One region of the Idiomarina sp. ST20R2A10 genome, then DNA from elsewhere that is predicted to be linked to it. Evidence: predicted binding sites of a transcription regulator. Region 1 holds the regulator's gene; each other region holds the start of a gene.

Evidence for each region. Region 1 encodes FliA, which starts transcription of late flagellar genes. Its sites were predicted from a motif close to CTAAAGNTNNNNNNNNNNNNGCCGATA; they were not measured.
Region 2: pomA (flagellar motor protein PomA) is a predicted target of FliA. The motif match lies at 5,682-5,708, and genes of this name have one in related genera.
Region 3: ACP7H9_RS02855 (VC2046/SO_2500 family protein) is a predicted target of FliA. The motif match lies at 4,897-4,923, and genes of this name have one in related genera.

The regions. Positions count from the first base shown of each region.
Region 1 is NZ_JBNIEY010000008.1:30,159-37,014, forward strand. It holds gene ACP7H9_RS11155 (protein-glutamate methylesterase/protein-glutamine glutaminase) at 1-408, opposite strand, end outside; gene ACP7H9_RS11160 (chemotaxis protein CheW) at 424-2,574, opposite strand; gene ACP7H9_RS11165 (protein phosphatase CheZ) at 2,588-3,337, opposite strand; gene cheY (chemotaxis response regulator CheY) at 3,351-3,734, opposite strand; gene ACP7H9_RS11175 (RNA polymerase sigma factor FliA) at 3,772-4,497, opposite strand; gene ACP7H9_RS11180 (MinD/ParA family protein) at 4,490-5,362, opposite strand; gene flhF (flagellar biosynthesis protein FlhF) at 5,419-6,753, opposite strand; gene flhA (flagellar biosynthesis protein FlhA) at 6,766-6,856, opposite strand, start outside.
Region 2 is NZ_JBNIEY010000002.1:199,684-206,539, forward strand. It holds gene ACP7H9_RS05125 (universal stress protein) at 1-732, shown strand, start outside; gene srmB (ATP-dependent RNA helicase SrmB) at 767-1,996, shown strand; gene ACP7H9_RS05135 (VanZ family protein) at 1,993-2,325, opposite strand; gene thiI (tRNA uracil 4-sulfurtransferase ThiI) at 2,344-3,795, opposite strand; gene ACP7H9_RS05145 (flagellar motor protein MotB) at 3,862-4,800, opposite strand; gene pomA (flagellar motor protein PomA) at 4,803-5,570, opposite strand; gene ACP7H9_RS05155 (exodeoxyribonuclease VII small subunit) at 5,773-6,009, shown strand; gene ACP7H9_RS05160 (polyprenyl synthetase family protein) at 6,006-6,856, shown strand, end outside.
Region 3 is NZ_JBNIEY010000001.1:575,377-582,232, forward strand. It holds one part of gene prfB (peptide chain release factor 2) at 1-754, opposite strand, end outside; one part of gene prfB (peptide chain release factor 2) at 756-830, opposite strand; gene recJ (single-stranded-DNA-specific exonuclease RecJ) at 870-2,582, opposite strand; gene dsbC (bifunctional protein-disulfide isomerase/oxidoreductase DsbC) at 2,586-3,317, opposite strand; gene xerD (site-specific tyrosine recombinase XerD) at 3,373-4,275, opposite strand; gene ACP7H9_RS02855 (VC2046/SO_2500 family protein) at 4,377-4,862, opposite strand; tRNA gene ACP7H9_RS02860 (tRNA-Tyr) at 4,974-5,058, shown strand; gene ACP7H9_RS02865 (NAD(P)H-quinone oxidoreductase) at 5,096-6,064, opposite strand; gene ACP7H9_RS02870 (tetratricopeptide repeat-containing response regulator) at 6,149-6,856, shown strand, end outside.

The sequences.
Region 1 (6,856 bases):
TCGGCTTACCGGCTGCCTAGCAATCGCTATAACGCGATCCTGTAGAGTTTTTACTGCCTCGTCGCGGTTACGGGCGATATCTTCAAACTTCTTCGGCAGAAAGTCCGCAGCTCCCGCCTCGAGTGCGTTCAGCGTTGCTGTCGCCCCCTCATGAGTCAGCGAGCTGAACATCAAAATAGGACAAGGATTGCTGCTCATAATGGCTTTTACAGCATCAATGCCGTTCATTACCGGCATTTCAATGTCCATGGTAATAACGTCCGGCTTAAGGGTTCGGCTTTGTTCTACCGCTTCTTCGCCATTATTCGCACTACCAATCACTTTAATGTTGGTATTGTCTTCTAAAATCTCAGTTACCCGGCGTCTGAAAAACGCCGAGTCGTCTACCACGAGAACTTTTACAGTCATGAACGGTTTGTCCCGTTATCTTTTGGCGTAATACTTAAGCATGCTGGGCACATCAACTATCAGAGCAATACCACCATCGCTGGTAATTGTTGCTCCGGCCATTCCTGGCGTACCCTGCAGTAACTTATCTAAGGGTTTAATAACCACTTCTTCCTGACCAATCAGTGCGTTCACCACAAAGCCAACTTGTTGGTTACCAATTTGCACAACCACTACATGACCCTGTTCTTTACGACTTGAACCATCATGGTTACGGACTAGCCATTTTTCCAGGAAGAACAACGGAATCGCCCGGTTACGTACAATGAGAGTCAACTGTCCGTCTACGGTATTAGTGCGTTTCATATCCAGGTCGATAATTTCGCTGACAACAGCAAGCGGCAAAGCAAAAGTCTGATCTTTTACGGCGACCATTAGCGTCGGCAATATTGCCAGAGTCAGTGGCACTTTAATCAAGAGCTCAGTACCTTTACCTAACTCTGAATTAATTTTAACGCTACCGTTAAGCTGACTGATTTTGGTCTTAACCACATCCATGCCAACACCACGACCGGAAATATCCGAAACTTGCTCTTTGGTCGAGAAACCTGCCGCGAAAATCAAGTTATAAGCATCTTCATCGCTTAAACGTGCAGCGGAGTCTGCGTCCATAATGCCTTTTTTAACGGCAATGCCTCTCAGTTTTTCAGCGTCCATACCGGCACCATCGTCTTTAATCGACAGCATAATATGGTCGCCTTCCTGAGACGCCGACAAAGTAACGGTTCCAGAGCGCGACTTACCATTCGCTTCACGCTCATCCGGCATTTCAATACCATGGTCGACAGAGTTACGAACCAAATGCACCAAAGGATCGGCCAGAGCCTCAACTAAGTTCTTATCTAAATCGGTTTCTTCACCGTACATCTCAAGATTGATTTCTTTCTTCAGGCTACGAGCCAGGTCACGGACAACCCGGGGGAAGCGACCAAATACTTTCTTAATTGGCTGCATCCGGGTTTTCATCACTGCGCCCTGCAAGTCACCAGTGACAACATCCAGGTTTGAAATAGCTTTGCCCATTTCAGCACTGTCTGACTCGTCAGAATTACTCAGGCTCAACAGACGGTTTCTGACCAGTACCAGCTCACCGACCATATTCATAATTTCGTCTAAGCGCTTGGTATCAACCCGCACAGTAGTCTCAACTGGAGCTGGCGCTGGTGCAGCTGGCTTTTTATCCACCGGCTGAGCCGCTGCTGGTTTCGCTTTAGGCTCTGATTTCGGCTCTGGCTTAGCTTCTGGCTTAGATGCTGGCTTTGCCGCAGGTTTTGGCTGCGCTTTGGGTTCAGGCTTTTTCGGCGCAGGCTCGTTAGCCGGCTTATCACCTTTCGGCGTCGGCGCTTTGCCACTGCCATGCAACTCGTCCAGCAAGGATTCAAATTCGTCGTCTGTTATTTCGTCGTCTTTTGCGGGCTCTTTCTGCTTTTCTTGTTTTTTCTCAGCACTTTGAGGCGCTTTGCCGCTCCCATGAAGTTCATCCAGCAATGACTCAAATTCATCATCTGAAATCTCATCACTGTCTTCATTTACCTTGGGCTTGGACGCCGCTGGCTTGTCTTCTTTTCCGGGACCTTTGCCTTCACCGTGTAACTCATCCAGCAACGCTTCAAACTCATCGTCCTGAATTTCATCAATGCTGTCGCTGCTGCTTTCTTCTGCTGCAGGTTCTGGTTCCGGATCTGTTTCCTCGGCAGGTTCATCTTTTGGAACCTCTATAGGCGCTTCGTCCTCAGACTCTGGTTCACTCAACTTATGCAATAATTCCAGCAACTCCGGTGAAGCTGCTTCAGGTTCTTCTTTGGCGCGCACCTGCGCAAACTGAGTATTGATAGTATCCAAAGACTGAAGAATCACGTCCATCAGGTCGGAAGTGACCGTACGTTGACCATTACGCAGGGTATCGAATACGTTTTCCGCACCATGACAGGTATCAACCAGAGCTCCCAGAGACAGGAACCCGGCACCACCTTTAACCGTATGAAAGCCACGGAAAATAGCATTCAACAGATCTTTGTTTTGCGGATCATTTTCCAGTTCAACTAGCTGTTCAGACAGTTGCTCGAGGATCTCTCCAGCCTCGATCAAAAAATCCTGCAGAATGTCTTCGTCCATATCAAAGCTCATGCGACTGATGCTCCTAGAAACCTAAACTGGACAACAAATCGTCCACTTCGTCTTGTCCGCCAACCACGTCATCGCGTTGATCAGCATCGATAATTGGGCCTTCGGCATGGGCTGCATCTTTCTTAGGCGCAGACCCTGCTTTTTCCGCGTTACGACGTTCTTCTTCTTTACCAAATATCTTCAGCAATTCAATCAGGTTCTTTTCAACGTCTTCAACCAATTGAATAACCCGACGAATAACTTGTCCGGTAATATCCTGAAAATCTTGCGCCATAAGCACTTCAGTCATTAACCCGTGCACTTGAGGCATGTTTTCACCACAGCGCTTAAGTACGTCATCGACCTCATGACATAAAGACTTGAATTCATTTATCTGAATATCATTGCTCATCAACCGGTTCCAGGCCGGCATCACTTTCTCAACACGGTGATGCATGTCGTCTGCAAGTGGCAGACAGGCTTCTACAGCATCCATCGTGCGATTCGCGGCGTCTTCAGTTTTTTCAATGACATACAGCAGACGATTTTGCGCGTCCGGAAGATCATCCTGCGTCATTTGCACAATGCGAGGGTCAACCTGAAAGTCCTGGAGCGCTTCGTGGAGGTCTCTTGTTAACTGGCCTACAGAGGTAAACAACTTGTCATTACGACGGTTGTAAACATCTTCCAGTAATTGGTTAGCCTGCTGTTGTTTCCCGTCTTCAAGCAAGGCTACTAATTCCTTGGCTTGCTCCAGAGAAATATCATGGGCGTTATCAGACATAGTCGTTCGCCCTTTAGCTGATTCGTTCGAAAATCTTGTCGAGCTTTTCTTTCAACGTTACGGCTGTAAATGGTTTAACAATATAACCATTTACTCCAGCTTGAGCTGCCATAATGATCTGCTCTCGCTTGGCTTCCGCTGTTACCATTAACACAGGTAAATGAGCCAGGTTATCGTCCTTGCGAATTTCACGCAGCAAGTCGATTCCCTGCATACCCGGCATATTCCAGTCGGTTACGACAAAGTCGAAATCACCGTTCTGCAACATGGGCAATGCGGTATTACCGTCATCGGCTTCCTGTATATTGGTAAAGCCAAGATCACGAAGTAAGTTCTTAATGATTCGTCTCATTGTAGAGAAGTCGTCCACAACGAGAATTTTCATATTTTTATCCAAAGCACCCTCCACTGAGGCTCTCGATTACAACCAAAGTTTATTCAACCCAATTTTGCATTCGCGACTTCAGTCGCAACATTGCCTGACTGTGAATTTGACTGACTCGTGATTCACTCACGCTCAGCACTTCACCTATCTCTTTTAAATTCAATTCTTCGTCATAATACAACGAAAGCACCAAAGCTTCACGTTCTGGTAACGAAGATATTGTCGAAACCAGCGCTTTATGAAACGCCGCGTTCTCAACATCTCTTTGTGGCTCATAAGCTGAACCCGTTACCTGCTCTGGCATGATAGCATCTTCTGATACACCAAGATCTTCAATACCAACGATTCGTCCCGTGCTGACATCCCGCAAAATATGATGATATTCATCCATACCCATATTCAGCTTTGCGGCCACTTCCGTGTCTTTTGCATCGCGTCCGGTTTCATTTTCAACCTGACGAATGGCTTCCAGTACACGCCGATGATTACGATGAACCGAGCGCGGAGCCCAATCACCACGACGAATTTCGTCCAGCATCGCACCACGAATGCGAATGCCGGCAAAAGTTTCGAAACTGGCGCCTTTAGTGTTATCAAAGTTACGCGCAGCTTCTAATAAGCCAATCATGCCCGCCTGGATCAAATCATCCACTTGCACACTGGCTGGAAGTCTAGCCATCATATGGTGTGCAATACGCTTAACCAGCCCGGTATGCTGTTCAATAATGGCATTCCGGTTGTCAGCAGTGGCGGCATAAACGGCAGCTTTATTCATTGGCAACATCCCGCTTACTCTCGTTATCGGCAGAAGTTATCAATTGTTCAAGAAAAAATTCTAAATGCCCGCCGGCTTGAGCCGGAACAGGCCAGTCAATGGCTTTCTTAGCCAACGCTTTTATCGCTAAAGAGGCTGGTGATTTTGGATAAGCCAGTACCATAGGTTGTTGTTTTCTAACAGCTAAACGCAAGTTGTCATCAAAAGGTATAATCGCGGCAAGCTCTAAAGCAACGTCTAAAAACCGATCGGTTACTTTAGTCAATTTATTGAACAATACTTGTCCGTCGCGCAGATTTCTTACCATATTGGCAACCACCTTGAATTTAAACAGGCCTTGCTCCCGGCTCAATACTTTGATCAGTGCATAAGCATCAGTAATTGATGTGGGTTCATCACAAACCACTAATAAAACATCCTGTGACGCTCTGGCAAAGCTGACAACGGTATTACCAATACCCGCTGCGGTATCGACAATTAATACGTCATAGTTTCCCTGAAGCTGGCTGAAGGCTCTTATTAATCCAGCATGCTCAGATTCACTCAAGTCCACCATAGAACGCGTTCCCGATGTTGCCGGAACAATTTTAATTCCTGCCGGGCCTTCAATCAGAATATCTTCCAGCTCACACTGCCCACTCAACACATGAGAAAGGTTGCGCTCAACCCGCAGGCCTAACATAACATCGACGTTAGCCAGACCTAAGTCGGCATCCAGCACTAATACTCGTTTGCCCTGCTTTGCCATTGCGATAGCCATATTCAGCGACACGTTGGTTTTCCCAACGCCGCCTTTACCACCAGTTACCGCAATAACTTTTACTTTCGATTGTTTCATTCTTCGCAGACCGCTTGCTTGATCCATCGGGCGTATCTCTTTTCTGACTAGATTGATAACAGCTTCATATTATATTGGCTAATTCAGCGAGAAAACGCCTCATTCCAGTACGATTTTGGCACGTCTGACACTGAGGAACAAATGCTTTTATCAAGCAGCCGCTCAGCCTCGGCAACCATAAAGTTGGCATCCGCTACCCGAATGTCTTCAGGTACTTGCTGACCATTTGTTAAATAACCAACCGGTAAGCCATGTTCTATTGCTACGCTGATACTCTCACCTAAACTTAAGCATTCGTCCAGCTTAGTAAAAATGCAACCAGACAAAGGCAGTGCTTTAAATTGTTTAACCGCATCCATCAGCACCTGGCTTTGTGATGTTGCAGACAACACCAGGTAAGGACGAATCCGCAATCGTGAATTCTGAATAAGCTGGCTTAACTGTTCGTTCAAACGCTTGTCGCGTTGACCCATGCCTGCCGTATCAATCAAAATAAGACTTTTTTGACGTAGCGCAAGTAATGCATCTGCCAGTTCCTGTGCATTTTTTGCCACTTTGACCGGACACCCTATGATACGACCATAGGTTTGTAATTGTTCACTGGCACCAATACGAAAGGTGTCGGTGGTAATTAAAGCCACTTTATCGGCACCATGGCGTTGCGCATAACGAGCGGCTAACTTCGCAATGGTCGTGGTTTTACCGACACCGGTAGGGCCGACTAACGCAACCGCTCCACCGCGCGTCAAAATGTCGTCAGAGGTCGTATTCAGCTGACCTTCTAATAAATGCAGAGTCTGTTCCCAGGCTTCATCATCTGATCCGCCTTCAGGAATAAAACAGGCAATCTGGTCGGCAACTCGCTCGCTCAAGCCCATATCCATTAAGCGGTTCATCAGCATAGAGCGGGTTGGTTCTTCACGATCCATTTCTTGTTTCATCAAGCCGCTTAACTGGTGTTCCAGCAACTGACGAATTCCATTGACCTGAGAGCGAAGTTCAGCAATGGCCTGGGAGTCGTCTGCTGCCGGTGCGTTTACTTGTTCAGGAAAAATATCGTCGCTGAGTTGAGAAGCGTTAAATTCTTGTGGCTCGGCTTTCGGCTCTGGCCGTTGTGCCGGTTCAGTAGTCGCTTGCGCAGCAGTGGGCTGTGTGGGCTGTGCAACCTGTGCCTGACGTTGCAACAGCTCTTGCAAAGACTCAGCCGGCACTTCCGGTGTCTTTGACGCAGCCGGCTCATTTGGGGCCTGATCAGCCATTGGCTGTGCCTGTTGCGCATCGGGGTCAATGGCTGCAACCAGCTCAATACCACCGTTTACTTTCTTATTGGACAGGATAATCGCATCCGGACCTAAGGTTTCTTTAACCTGTTGCAATCCACGGCGCATATCTTCGGCAAAAAAGCGTTTAATCTTCACAAGCGACTCCCGTTACTCTTGTGTGGCGGTTTGTTCACCACCGTTTTGTTGTCCACCAATTGAGCTGACAATGCGAATTTGTTTATCATCCGGTACTTCCTGA
Region 2 (6,856 bases), on a different contig from region 1:
GAAGCGCGTTACCCCACCGAGACTAATATGACAGGTAACATCGGCTTAGGTAGCAGAGAGGCTCTGCTCGAGCAATTAGCGGAGCTTGATCAGCAGCGCAGCAAGTTAGCCTTAGAGCAAGGCCACCACATGCTGGAAAGTGCCAAATTGCGCGCGATACAAAGTGGCGTCGAACATATCAACTTACGCCAACGACACGGCGACCTGGCCGAATCCTTATTAGAAGTTGAGGATTCAATGAGACTGCTTGTTATGGGTCTCCACGGCGAAGAGACGACCCGTACAAATCGCGTTGGAAGCCAACTTGAAACCGTTGTAAGAACCATGCATAAACCTATTCTGGTCGCACCTGAAGAATTTACTCAACCTAAAAATGTGATGTTAGCATTCGACGGCAGTGATTCTTCCCGTAAAGGTATTCGCATGCTTGCGGAAAGCCCTATTTTCAGAGGCCTTCCGTTACATTTGGTTATGGTCGGAGCTGATACCAACGACAGTCGCGCGTCCATCGAAGCAGCATCTAACCACTTGCGGGAGCTGGGACATAATGCGCGATTTGAAATACGCTCAGGCGAAGTTGAGCCTGCACTTCATGCGTACCAGGAAGAGCACAATATTGACCTTCTGGTGATGGGAGCTTATGGTCACTCGCGTATTCGTCAGTTTTTAGTAGGCAGCACCACAACTAGCCTGCTACAGACAACTAACTCCGCTTTATTGCTGCTACGTTAATTGCAGCAGACAAGATGATTTCAAGGAAAATAACATGACGCCAGACTGGGAAGAGTTTGATCTCGATGACCGCTTAATTGCGGTTCTTCGCGATGCTGAACTGAACAAACCAGCAAAAGTACAACAACAGAGTATTCCTGCCGCCCTGGATGGTCGCGACTTACTTATTAGTGCACCGACCGGAACAGGTAAAACTTTGGCTTTCCTGCTGCCAGCACTGCAACATTTGCTGGATTTTCCGCGTCAACAACCAGGACCAGCTCGTATACTGGTATTGGCTCCAACCCGCGAATTAGCTGAACAAATCCATGAACAGGCTAAACAGTTTGAGGCCAAAACCGGGTTAACCTCTGTGGTTGTCACCGGAGGCATCAACTATGGTTCTCAGTTGTCGGTATTAGAGAAGACACACGACATACTGGTTGCGACACCGGGTCGACTAATGGACTTACTTGAAGCCGAACAGTACAACCTGGAAGGCATTGAGTGGCTGATTATTGATGAAGCCGACCGTATGCTGGATATGGGTTTTGCCGCAACGGTCAAAGAAATGGCTCTGCAGGCACGTCATCGTCAGCAGTCATTGCTACTGTCAGCAACGCTGAATAGCTCCGGCGTGATTAAATTTTCCCGCGAGTTATTAACCGAACCCGAGTACATTGATGTGCAGCCTCCCAAACGTGAGCGCGGTAAAATTCTTCAGTGGGTTCATTTAGCGGATACCGACGAACATAAGCGAAAACTGTTAATGAGCGTGCTTCAAGCGCACCCCGGGCGGCAGTTTGTCTTTGTCAGAACACGTGAACGCGTAGAGCTTATTGCAAACTTTCTGCGCAGCCAGTTTGGTACCGGCCGTAAAATTGTGACACTGCGGGGCGATATGCCGCAAAGTGATCGTCAGCGCATTATGAACGAGCTTAAACAAACGACGGAAATTACCTTAGTTGCTACTGATATTGCAGCGCGAGGGCTGGATGTAGACGACATCACTTTGGTGGTTAATTATGACCTTCCTAAGCAAGCTGATGTTTATCTGCACCGAATTGGGCGCACAGCCCGCGGCGGACAAAAAGGAACGGCCGTATCGCTGGTAGAAGCACATGATGCTTTATTACTGGGGCGTGTCGAGCGTTACCTGGACGCCAAACTAGACAGACGAACTATTGAAGGGTTAAAACCTCAATATAAGTTTCCGTCGACAGAAAAGTCCCGCTCGAAGAAAAAAGTGAAGAAGAAAACGGATAAAAAGAAGAAGTCGCGTTAACGCGACTTCTTGCTTAGTAAATGGTGCAAAATAAAATAAGCTACAACGCCACTGGCATCCGCTAACCAATCGTAAACATCAGCGCTACGCCCGGGCGCATAAGACTGGGCTATTTCTATTAATAAGCCATAACAAACCAGAATTAGTAACGACAGTTTAGCTGACAAGGCAAACGCTCTGTGAAAGGTCAGGGCCAGAACAAAGAAGATGCCAAAATGAACCAGCTTATCCAGGTGCGGAATGCTCTGAGCTCCGGTACTTGGAAACTGCCACAAAAAGAGAAAGGTGGCTGTTGATAACACAACAAAAAATAGGGCTCTTGCCAGCATAGTCTACTTCTCTCTAAATTAGGGCTTATAAACCGATACGTTGTTATAGCCATTTTCGTGCAATAACAAAGCCTGCATCCGGCTCATAATGCCTTGGTCACAGTACAGCAAGTATTCCCGGCTTTGATCCAGTTCAGCAAACTGAGAGGCTAATTTGAAAAATGGAATTTCAATAACCTCAACTTCTACTGACAAGGGTGCTGCTTCAATTTCTTCATCGTTTCGAATATCTATGATGGTTGTGTCGCTACTGAGTTCCGTTGTGGTATCCGGCAGCGCCAGCTCTGCGTCCGTTTGCGTCGCTATATCCTGCATGCTCAGTACGTTTGACGCCCGTACCACCTGATCCAGTAAATCTTTGTTAAGCTTCGCTTCTTCGGCTTCGATAACCGCCGGAATGGCTTTCACTGTCGGCTTATTAGAAATAACGCCACAATATTCAGGAATGGATTTAGCCAATGGCTCGGTGCCGATGCGCTTTGCCTCATCCACAATTTCCTGCTTGTCTTTGGTTATTAGCGGACGTAAAACCAATGCCGATGTCGCCTGATCAATCACTTTTAAATTGGACAGGGTCTGACTGGATACCTGCCCCATAGCTTCACCCGTTACCAGCGCCTGCGCTTTTACATAACGAGCGACTTTATCCGCAGCCCGCAGCATTTGCCGTTTTAACACCACGCCCATCTGACCGTTATCCACGTTTGTCAGAATGTCATCAACAATAGGGGCAAAATCAACACTGATAAACTTAATGGGGTGCGAGGAGCTGTAGCGCTTCCACAAATAATAAGCTATTTGACGCACTGCCACTTCATGGGCGTCACCACCTAAATTAAAAAAGCAAAAGTGAGTTCGCGCACCGCGCCGGATAAAATCATAGGTTGCAACGCCGGAATCGAAGCCACCGCTTAGCAATGACAGTACGGTTTCCTGAGTAGGAATAGGAAAACCACCTAAGCCATTAATTCGTTCCCCCACCAGGTGCACAATCTGGTTGGTAATTTGCAGCGCAATGTCCAGGTCCGGGTTAGAGAGGTTTACAGAAGTATCAGGAACACGTTCCAGCAAATAGCCGCCGACGTAACGTTCTAGCTGTTGTGAGCTGAACTCGTGATTACCTTTGCGCTTAACCCGCATAGCAAAGCTTTTACCCGGCAAGCGCTTTAACCAATGCTCACCAACCAGCTCGGCAACCGCATCAAAATCGGTTAGAGGCTGTTCTATAACTTCGGCAAACCAGGAAATACCAGGGGTGTTTTGCAAAATTTCTTTGATTTCACTACGTACCTTTGAGTCGTCGCCATCAGCGGACACTTCGATGCGATCCCACAGCCATTTAACGTATACCGAGTCGTCAACCGGAGCCAGTATTTTACGCAGGTTATTGGTCAGTACTTTACCGTAACGCTTACGAACAGAACGGCTTTTAATGGTAATTTCAGCGTGCAGGCGAACAACAAACTTCATAGCAAAATCGTCAAGTCTTTAGGAAAGTGGGCAATTATACGTGTCCTGCCCGGCAGAAACCAGCGCTCAGTCGATAACATCAACCGGGTCAGATTCTGCCGCTTTACCTTGCATTATCAATATTTCAACACGACGGTTTCGCTTGCGGTTTTCTTCCGAGTTATTCGGCACCAATGGCTTAGTATCCGAGTAACCCATAACCACCAGACGATCTTCGCTAAAGTCATCCACTTTCAGCATTTCTTCTGCAACCGCAACCGCTCGCTTACTGGAAAGATCCCAGTCCGATGAGTAGATTTCCGATACCAGTTTTTCATTATCACTGTGGCCAGAAATAGTGACCTCACCCGGAATATCTTTCAGTGCCCCGGCAACCTGCTGAATAATAGGCCGGAACTGCGGCTGTAAAAATGCCGAACCTTCAGGAAATGAGCCTTGTTCACGTATGCGAATAATAATTTGCTGACCGTGCTGCTCAAGCTCAATAGTGCCGGCTTTAATCTCATTCTCAAGCTGCCGCTCGATACGACGCATAAGCTCCTTAGATACCTGCGTCATAGCCTCAGTGTTTTCTGCTTCTGCTTCTTTTTGGTCGTCTGCGCTGTCGGACTCCTGACCGCCCCGCTCGGTTTGCTGACCTCCGGCAAAGTCGGACTCACCTTCCTGAAATTCCAGCATCTGCTGCGTCATTTCTACGGTCTGCTGCTGGATAGTTTCAATGGGCGTTGGCTCTGGCCGCCCGGGACGGAACTCCTGAGCGATAACGCTGGTACCCTTAGGAATGTCTTTGACTTCAATTTTATTTTGAACACCTAAAGCGTATTTCATTGAACCGGCTATTTGCTTAAATTTCAGCACGTCCATTTCGGAGAAAGCCAATAACAGCACAAAGAAGCACATGAGCAAGGTCATGAGATCGGCAAAGGTTGCCATCCACATAGGCAATCCCGGCGGCGGACAGTTGCAGTCCTCTTCTTCTTCGTCTCTGACTTTCTCTGAGGCCATAACTACTCGTCCTCATCCTCGTTACCAATACGCTTAGATTCAGCTAAGTAATTACGTAAAATGCCTTCAATGACACGAGGGTTCTGACCGTCCTGAATACCTAAAATAGCATCCAGTATCAGTTGCCGGTTCAGCTTTTCCTGTTCGGCTCGTAACAACAACTTATTCGCAATAGGAATAGCAATAACGTTGGCTAAAAAGGCACCATAAAGGGTTGTTAACAAAGCAACGGCCATAGCTGGTCCTATCGCTTTCGGGTCATCCATATTAGACAGCATCGCAACCAGACCAATCAGGGTACCAATCATACCCATAGCCGGGGCGACATCGCTCAGTATTTTAAATACACGGGCACCCTCTTCGTGGCGGGCAAAACTCATCTTTATGTCTTTTGACAAGGTTTGGCGGACAACTTCGGCATCGTGGCCATCAACCAGCATGTCTACGCCTTTACGAAAAAACTTATTCGGAATTTCCGCTTCTTCTAGTGCCAGAAAGCCACCTTTACGCGCCGAATCAGCCATTTCCACAGCCGTGTCGATAAGCTCTTGCGGGTGTTCAATTTTAAAGAAAAACGCCTTAACAACCACTTTCCCCGTACCCAGAAACTGGCTTAGAGAAAAGTTCGCTAAGGTTATAAATAATGAACCGCCGAATACGATAAAGAATGAGCGAGTATCTAAAAACAGACCAATATCCCCACCCAGAACCATAGCAACAATGACAAAGCCAACGGCACCGATAATTCCTACGAGCGTTGCTATATCCACTCAGCCTTCCTCCCCGATTTGAGTTTTCATTTATGCTGCTGTGCTCATTCTTAAACAATCGCGTCGCGCTTACAAGCGACATCTGTTCATCTTACACAGGAATAATGAGATCATCGGCTGACATTCCGGATTCTTTATCGGATAATTAACTTTCATTCTATTAGCAATGCGGCTCATCACAGATATTAAGGCAGACTCAGCTATGGCAGACGAACAGAAACAGCAATCCTTTGAACAGGCTCTGGAGCAGTTAGAACAGCTGGTTAATGAACTGGAACAAGGCGACTTACCGCTTGAGCAATCGCTGAAGAAATTCGAACAAGCCATTGCCTTATCACGTTCCAGCCAGCAGCAGTTGCAGCAAGCCGAGCAAAAAGTGACAACCTTGCTGGCCGAGCAGCAATCTGAAACTGATGAAAGCAATGGAGAACTGATGTGACGATTAACTCGTTAACAGCAGCAACACGAGAACAAGTCGATACCTTCTTAAAGCAAACGCTTGCGCAGTTAACCCTGAATTCGCGTCTGAATCAGGCCATGCAGCACGGTGTGTTAATGGGCGGAAAACGTATTCGCCCTTACCTGCTGATGACTGTTGCCGATATTTGTGGCGCTAATAAAAACGATGCTCTTAGAGCCGCCGCATCAGTGGAATTAATACACGCGTATTCGTTAATTCACGACGACTTGCCAGCAATGGATGACGACGACTTGCGCCGTGGTCAGCCGACTTGCCACATTGCTTACGACGAAGCGACAGCCATTTTAGCCGGAGATGCGCTACAGACACTGGCTTTTGAAGTCTTAACCGAAAACCGTATGGAACAATTGCCCAGTGAACGACAGCTGCAATTGGTTCAGGTACTGGCTAAAGCCAGCGGTGCCCGCGGAATGTGTGCAGGTCAGGCAATAGATTTACAGGCGACAGCTAAAATCCTCACTGAAGACGCTCTGGAGCAAATGCATTTAAGTAAAACCGGCGCGTTGATAACAGCCGCCGCCACTATGGGTGTGTTGTGCGGTAATAACAATTCACAACAATGGCGGAAAAAGTTTGAGCAGTTCGCTCATTACCTGGGGCTGGCATTTCAAGTACAGGATGATATCCTCGACGTAACAGGTAACACTGAAGCTCTGGGCAAACCTCAGGGTTCAGATACCGCGTCTGAGAAGTCAACTTACGTGCGTTTGCTTGGGATAGAAGGTGCTCAGCAACGCCTGCAAAACTTACACCATAAAGCACTACAGTCGTTAAGCGATATCCCTTACAATACAGACAGACTTGA
Region 3 (6,856 bases), on a different contig from region 1:
CACTCTGACATTGCACCACAATGCCTGTTGGTTCGTGCGTTAAACGAACCGCAGAATCGGTACGGTTAACGTGCTGACCACCGGCACCCGATGCCCGATAGGTATCTACCCTCAGGTCAGACGGATCAATCTCAATATCAATGTCGTCGTCTACTTCCGGGTAAACAAAAACCGAAGCGAAAGATGTATGGCGGCGATTACCTGAGTCGAAGGGGGATTTACGTACCAAACGGTGCACACCGGTTTCAGTACGCAGCCAGCCGTAGGCGTATTCTCCGACCACACGTACCGTGGCCGATTTTATACCAGCGACATCGCCTTCTGACAGCTCAGTAATTTCCGCTTTAAAGTCATGCGCTTCTGCCCAGCGCAAATACATGCGTAGCAGCATATTAGCCCAGTCCTGAGCTTCGGTTCCGCCGGAGCCTGACTGAATATCCAGGTAGCAGTCTGCCGAGTCGTTGTCTTTTGAAAACATACGACGAAACTCTAAAGCTTCCAGCTGTTTCACTAAACCGGACAGCTCTTCATGAGCTTCGTTAAAAGTGTCTTCGTCCTCTGCTTCTACCGCAAGATCAACAAGACCCTCGACATCATCCAGCCCCTGCTGAAGTTTATCCAGGGTTTGTACCACTTGCTCTAATGCCGCACGCTCTTTACCTAAGGCTTGCGCCTTGGGTGGATCATCCCACACATTGGGCTGTTCCATCTCACGAGTAACTTCTTCCAGACGCTCTAACTTAGCATCGTAGTCAAAGATACCCCCTAAGCGAATTACTACGCTCACGCATTTCTTTGATGTTGTTGTAGGTTGCGTTAGTTTCAAACATGCGACTACCTAATTCTGTTAATTCTAAAAGGGGCGTAGTTTAACGTATTGCGCGGATTTGCTCCACCAACAACTGAACGTTTGTGCGTCCGCGGAAGTGATTAAGCTGTGGCTTGTATAAAAGTTCAACAACGGAGGCCTGCCGCGCCGGCCATTGTTGTGTATCGACGTTAAAGGCAATCGCATCTAATAATTCGCCTTGCGGATGACGCACCACCAATTTTAGATGTCGCTCTCCGACAATGCGCTGATCCACCAATTCAAACTGGCCGTCAAACATAGGCTCGGGAAACTGCTGACCCCAGGGACCTGCACTTTGCAGCATATTCACACTGTCCTGCGAAAGTTGCAGTGTTGTGAGTTCGCCATCAGACCAGAACACACGTTGCTTCTGTTCTTCTGACAACCACTCCGACGCAACTTGCTCCGCCAGTTCAGAAAAGCGCGCCAGATTTTCTTTTTTCATGGTTAAGCCGGCGGCCATGGCATGTCCCCCGAAACGTTCCATAATGCCCGGCTCAAGACTATGAACACGTTCCAGTAAGTCTCGCATATGCAGACCACTGACCGAACGTGCGGAGCCTTTTAGGAATTCATCGTCATCGTTGGCTAACGCAATAACCGGACGGTTCACCTGCTCTTTTACCCTGCCCGCGACAATACCGATAACACCCGCATGCCAGTCCGGCTGATACAAAGTGACTAAATCAGGCACCTGTCCCTGATCAAAGCGCAACTTTGCGACAGCGCTTTCAGCGTGCTCGCGCATTTCCGTTTCAATTGATTTACGTTGCTGGTTTAAATCGTTAAGTTGCTGCGCTAACTGCTGCGCCCGGGTTTCACCCGCTAACAAGCATTCTATTCCCAGCCCAATATCGTCTAAACGGCCTGCAGCATTGATTCTCGGACCCAGAGCAAAACCTAAGTCGCTGGCAGCCAGCTGACTGGCATCACGGTTCGCAACTTCCAGCAACGCCTTAATTCCTGGGCGGCTCATACCTTTACGAATACGGGCTATACCCTGTTGCACCAATACGCGGTTGTTATAATCCAGCGGCACAACATCAGCTACAGTGCCAAGAGCAACGAGATCCAGCCAGTCAGCCAGGTTAGGTAGTGGCTCAACACCTTGTTCACGTAACGCTGAGCGCAACGCAAGCAGAACATAAAACGCCACACCCACACCGGCTAAATTTTTGCTTGGAAACTCACAGCCGTGCTGATTCGGGTTCACTATCGCATTAGCCGGAGGCAGTTCTTCAGGTGGTAAATGGTGGTCAGTAACCAGCACTTGTATGCCCTTTTCACGAGCAAGTGCAATGGCGTCATGCGCTGCAATACCGTTATCGACAGTCACAATTAACTGCACATTCTCTACGGCCAGTTGTTCTACCATGGCAACAGACAGGCCATAGCCGTCAGTCATTCGATTTGGTACACGATAACCCACTTGCTGCAGACCAAAGGCCTGCAGGGCCGACACCATTAATGCCGAACTGGTTGCGCCGTCGGCATCAAAATCACCGCAAATACAAACCTTTTCTTGATTTTTTAACGCATTTAGCAGCAGTTCAACGGCTTTATCGATATCTCTTAACGAAGAGAAATGGAGTAAACCGGAGGCTTTCAAAGATAATTCGTCAGCACGACGGACACCCCGGCGGGCATAAATTTGCCGCAACAAAGGCGGTATTTGTTGCGGCAAAAAGTCATCGTCAACGACTTGATAACGACGTATTTCATAATCACTCATGAATTACTGTGACTCACCTTTTTTAATTTCAGCAATTAAACGTGATGCAGGTAGCGCTCCCGGCACTAAACGACCGTCGGGCAGAACAATAGCGGGAGTACCGCTTACCCCAAACGATTTACCGAGTTGGTAGTGCTCCGCAACCGGATTGGAACAGCTTAAGTCGCCACTGTAATTTTCGTCTTCTTTAAAGGCGGTAATGGCCGCTTTTTTGTCATCCGCACACCAAACCGTCTGTAGCTGCTGCCCGCCTTTGCTACTCATACCACCACGGGGAAAGGCCAGGTATTTTATGGTAATGCCCTGTGCGTGATAGCTGTCCATGTTTTCGTGCAAGCGCTGACAATAACCGCAGGTAGTGTCTGTAAAAATCGTTACCTGATATTTCTCGTCCTCAGCCGGGTACACGATCATATCGTTTTCAAAACCTTTCAGCATTTTCAGACGAACTTTAGCCATACCCGCTTCACTTAAGTTTTCCGGTTCACTGCCGGTTATATCAAACACATTGCCGCTAATCAGCCGTTCACCATCATCTGACACATAAAACATGCCCTGATTAGTCACCGCACGGACATAGCCGTCAATTTCACCGGGCTCTGTGGACAACACTTCAATACCAATTTTATTCAGGTGCTGGGTGTCGACTTCACTTTGTTCCGCACTAATAGCCGGCGCACTGAAACTTGCGCCGACCAGCCCGACTAATCCAACTACAGACATTAAATTGCGCATAAATACCTCTTAAATTAACTGTCCGAACCCTACCCTGTTACCAGCCAAAATGCAATTAGCCTCGCGGGTGATGCTGAGCATGTAAGGCCTGCAGACGTTCACGTGCAACCTGGGTATAAATTTGTGTGGTAGATAAATCACTGTGACCTAACAGTAGCTGTAAGACACGTAAGTCGGCGCCATGGTTCAGCAAATGCGTGGCAAAAGCATGGCGTAAAGTGTGCGGCGACAAATGTGCGTAAATGCCGGCTTCTTCGGCGTAATGCTTTAATCTGTACCAAAATGCCTGACGTGTTAATAACGAGCCACGTTGCGTAACAAATATCCAGGGGCTGCTTTTATCCGTTATTGCCGGACGTCCATGCTTTAAATAATTGTCCAGCCACTCCAGCGCTTCTTCTCCTAACGGCACCAAACGTTCTTTGTTGCCTTTGCCAACAACCCGAACTAAGCCTTGCTGGCGGCTCAACTGGTCATATTGCAGACGAATAAGTTCGGTTACCCGTAATCCGGTGGCATAGAGAACTTCCAGCATAGTTCGGTCACGCAGACCAATGGGAGTTTCTGTATCCGGTTGTTCCAATAGAGAAATCACATCCTCTTCGCTTAACGAGTGTGGAATGCTTTGCGGTAATTTAGGGCGTTTCAGGCGTGCTGTTGGGTCTACTGCCACCCACTGCTGTTTTACAGCAAACTGGAAGAATTTCTTCGTCGAACTTAAAAATCGCGAGGTGCTTCGTGGCGATAAGCCTTGCATACGCCGCCACAACAGGTAGTCCTGCAGCACCACTTCATCAGTGTCCATTAAGGATTTTTTAAGCGATAGCAAATATTCACAATAACGGCGTAAGTCACTGCGGTACGCGGCTTGAGTATTATTGCTGGAGCCATGATGCAGCCAGAGGTGCTCAGTAAAAGCATCAATACGGTCTTCGTCCTCTGGGCGGAGTTGCTTCATGGTTTTTTGGAAATTAGCGAAATGATAATGCTATTATGCCGCATAGCGAGAGCGGCTGAAACTGCTTGTGCAAAACTCTCCGAAAAGAATCAAGTTAAGCGCTAATGAGTAATGCCTAGTTTCTGCAGAACATCGTATAGGCCAGCGGGCCCTTTATATTTGTACTCGTTTTTTTCGTCCGTTTGCGGCTGCTTCTTCTTTTCCAGCCGCTGACGAACCCGCCAGTCCAGGTTATGAAGAAGCTCCAGGGGCAAACGATCAGGCGTTGCATCGGGAATAAGCGGCTGAGGATGAGTTGCGTCCTGTAGTTTAAAGTCTGACAACTGACTAACTGTTGCATAGACACCACTAGCCAGCACCATGCCTGGCTTTACATCTAAAGGCCGCGTTCTGCCGGCACCAATGGTTCTTTGCCAGTTAACTTGCGCAGGGCGCTCAGAAATAACCGGGTCGTCACCCAAGGCAGACACCCAATAAGCAAACTCGCCCGCGAAGCCGTGATTAACTGCTTCGCTCGCGTGTTGCTCAAAGAAATGAGCGGCCTGGTTTTCGACAGCACTATTCTGTACAGCTGAAACTTGACTCATTAAGACTCTGGATAATCGGTTACAGATACTTCTGTATCGGCCAAAGTCCTAAAAGTTTAAGTTTTCTCTTTACAGCTAAGCTAAGACTGTTATTATACGCGCCTCTTGAGTGGAGGGGTTCCCGAGTGGCCAAAGGGATCAGACTGTAAATCTGACGGCTCAGCCTTCGCAGGTTCGAATCCTGCCCCCTCCACCATTTCTTTACTGCACCGGCAGTTGGCTATCAGCCTGAATTACTCTTCCGAAAGCGTTATAACCACCTTACCCTGAGTTTTATTATCTGCAACATAATCCAGTGCTTGCTGAATATCGTCAGCGGCAAAAACCTCATCGATGATAGGTTTTATGGTGCTGCTTTTAAACTTATCGCCAAAATCACGCCACAAACCCTGTAAAATTTTTCCTTTGCGTTCCGGTGATAATGCTCGCAGAGTTGAGCCAATCAGCTTTTGGCGCTTCATCAGCATACGTCCGAAATCAACTTCGCCAGTCACGCCAGCCATTAAACCAATTAAAATAATACGGCCATCCTGTGCCAGATACTGCTGGTCTTTTGCTATAGACTCACCAGCGACAGGATTCAGAATGACGTCGACTTCGCCAAGAGCTTTAACTTCTTCAACAATGTTCTGTTTGTGCCGGTTTATCGCATTTTTCGCCCCCAGTTTCAGGCAAAACTCTGATTTCTCTCCACTACCCACTATGGCGGTAAGCTCATTACCACTTTCCCGGCACAACTGGATCAGTGACGAACCCACACCGCTGGCACCCGCATGAGCTAATACCCGCTCTCCGGGCTTTAAGTCAGCCAGCTGATACACATTGAGATAAGCAGTGGCAAAAGTTTCCAGCCAACCCGCAGCTTCTGCATTACTCCAGTTTTCAGGCACCTCCAGTATTTGTTCAGCAGAAACATTCACTTGTTCAGCAAAACCGCCGCCAGCCAATAACGCGCTGACACGTTGCCCGGTTTGCCAGCCATTGACTTCGCTACCTACTTTTTCTATAACCCCACAGACTTCTAGTCCAGGAATAGTTGAGGCACCTTTAGGTGGTGGGTATTTCCCTGCTATTTGCATTAAGTCGGCACGATTAAGCCCGGCGCTCAGTACCCGCAGCTGAACTTCATTAGCCTGTGGCTCGTCCAGCTCAGGATGGTTCTTCCAGTGTACTTTTTGTTCGGAAATAGCAATTGCTTTCATATCAGCCTCTGTTGCCGCTTAACATTATTGAAATTAGCCAGTATGCTGTCGGTATGAATAAGATCAGGATACTGTTTGACGCAAATGGACAAAACCTTAGAGCTCAATAATAAACGCGTATTATTAATAGATGACCAGAAGCCCTTTCAGGTCATGCTCAAAGGCTTGCTGTTAAACTTGGGGGCGCAGGACGTACAAGTCAAGACCACCGGCGAAGCAGGTATTGCCGCTTACATTAAAAACCCGCACGATATTCTGTTAGTAGACTATAACCTTGGGCGTGGTCGCAATGGTCGTCAGGTTTTAGAGGAACTGCAAGTTCGAGGGTTAATGAAAGAGCATACTCTGTTCTTTATTATTACCGGTGACAACACCCGACCTATGGTTCTCAGCGCACTTGAACTGCAACCCGATGATTACTTGATGAAACCGTTTTCACATCGAGTGTTGCGCTCCCGTCTTGTGCGAGCCTATAAGCGTCGCATGTGGTTAAAGGACGTATTCAAAGCGCTGACAAATCATGATTATGAAGCCTGTATTGGTGCTTGCCAGAAACATATTCAATCTAACAGCCGCTACAGTAATTACTGCCGCAAACTGCAAATTGAGTTGTACAACAAAACCGGTCAATTAGATAAAGCGGAAACGGCAATTAAAGAACTACTTGAGGAAAACTCTCACAGTTGGGTCTTTCTAAAACTGGCTGAAACGCGGTTATTACAAAACTCTCCCGAAGAAGCCCTGAATATTCTTAATCATTTAATTAAGCGCATGCCTAATGCTGTTGAAGCT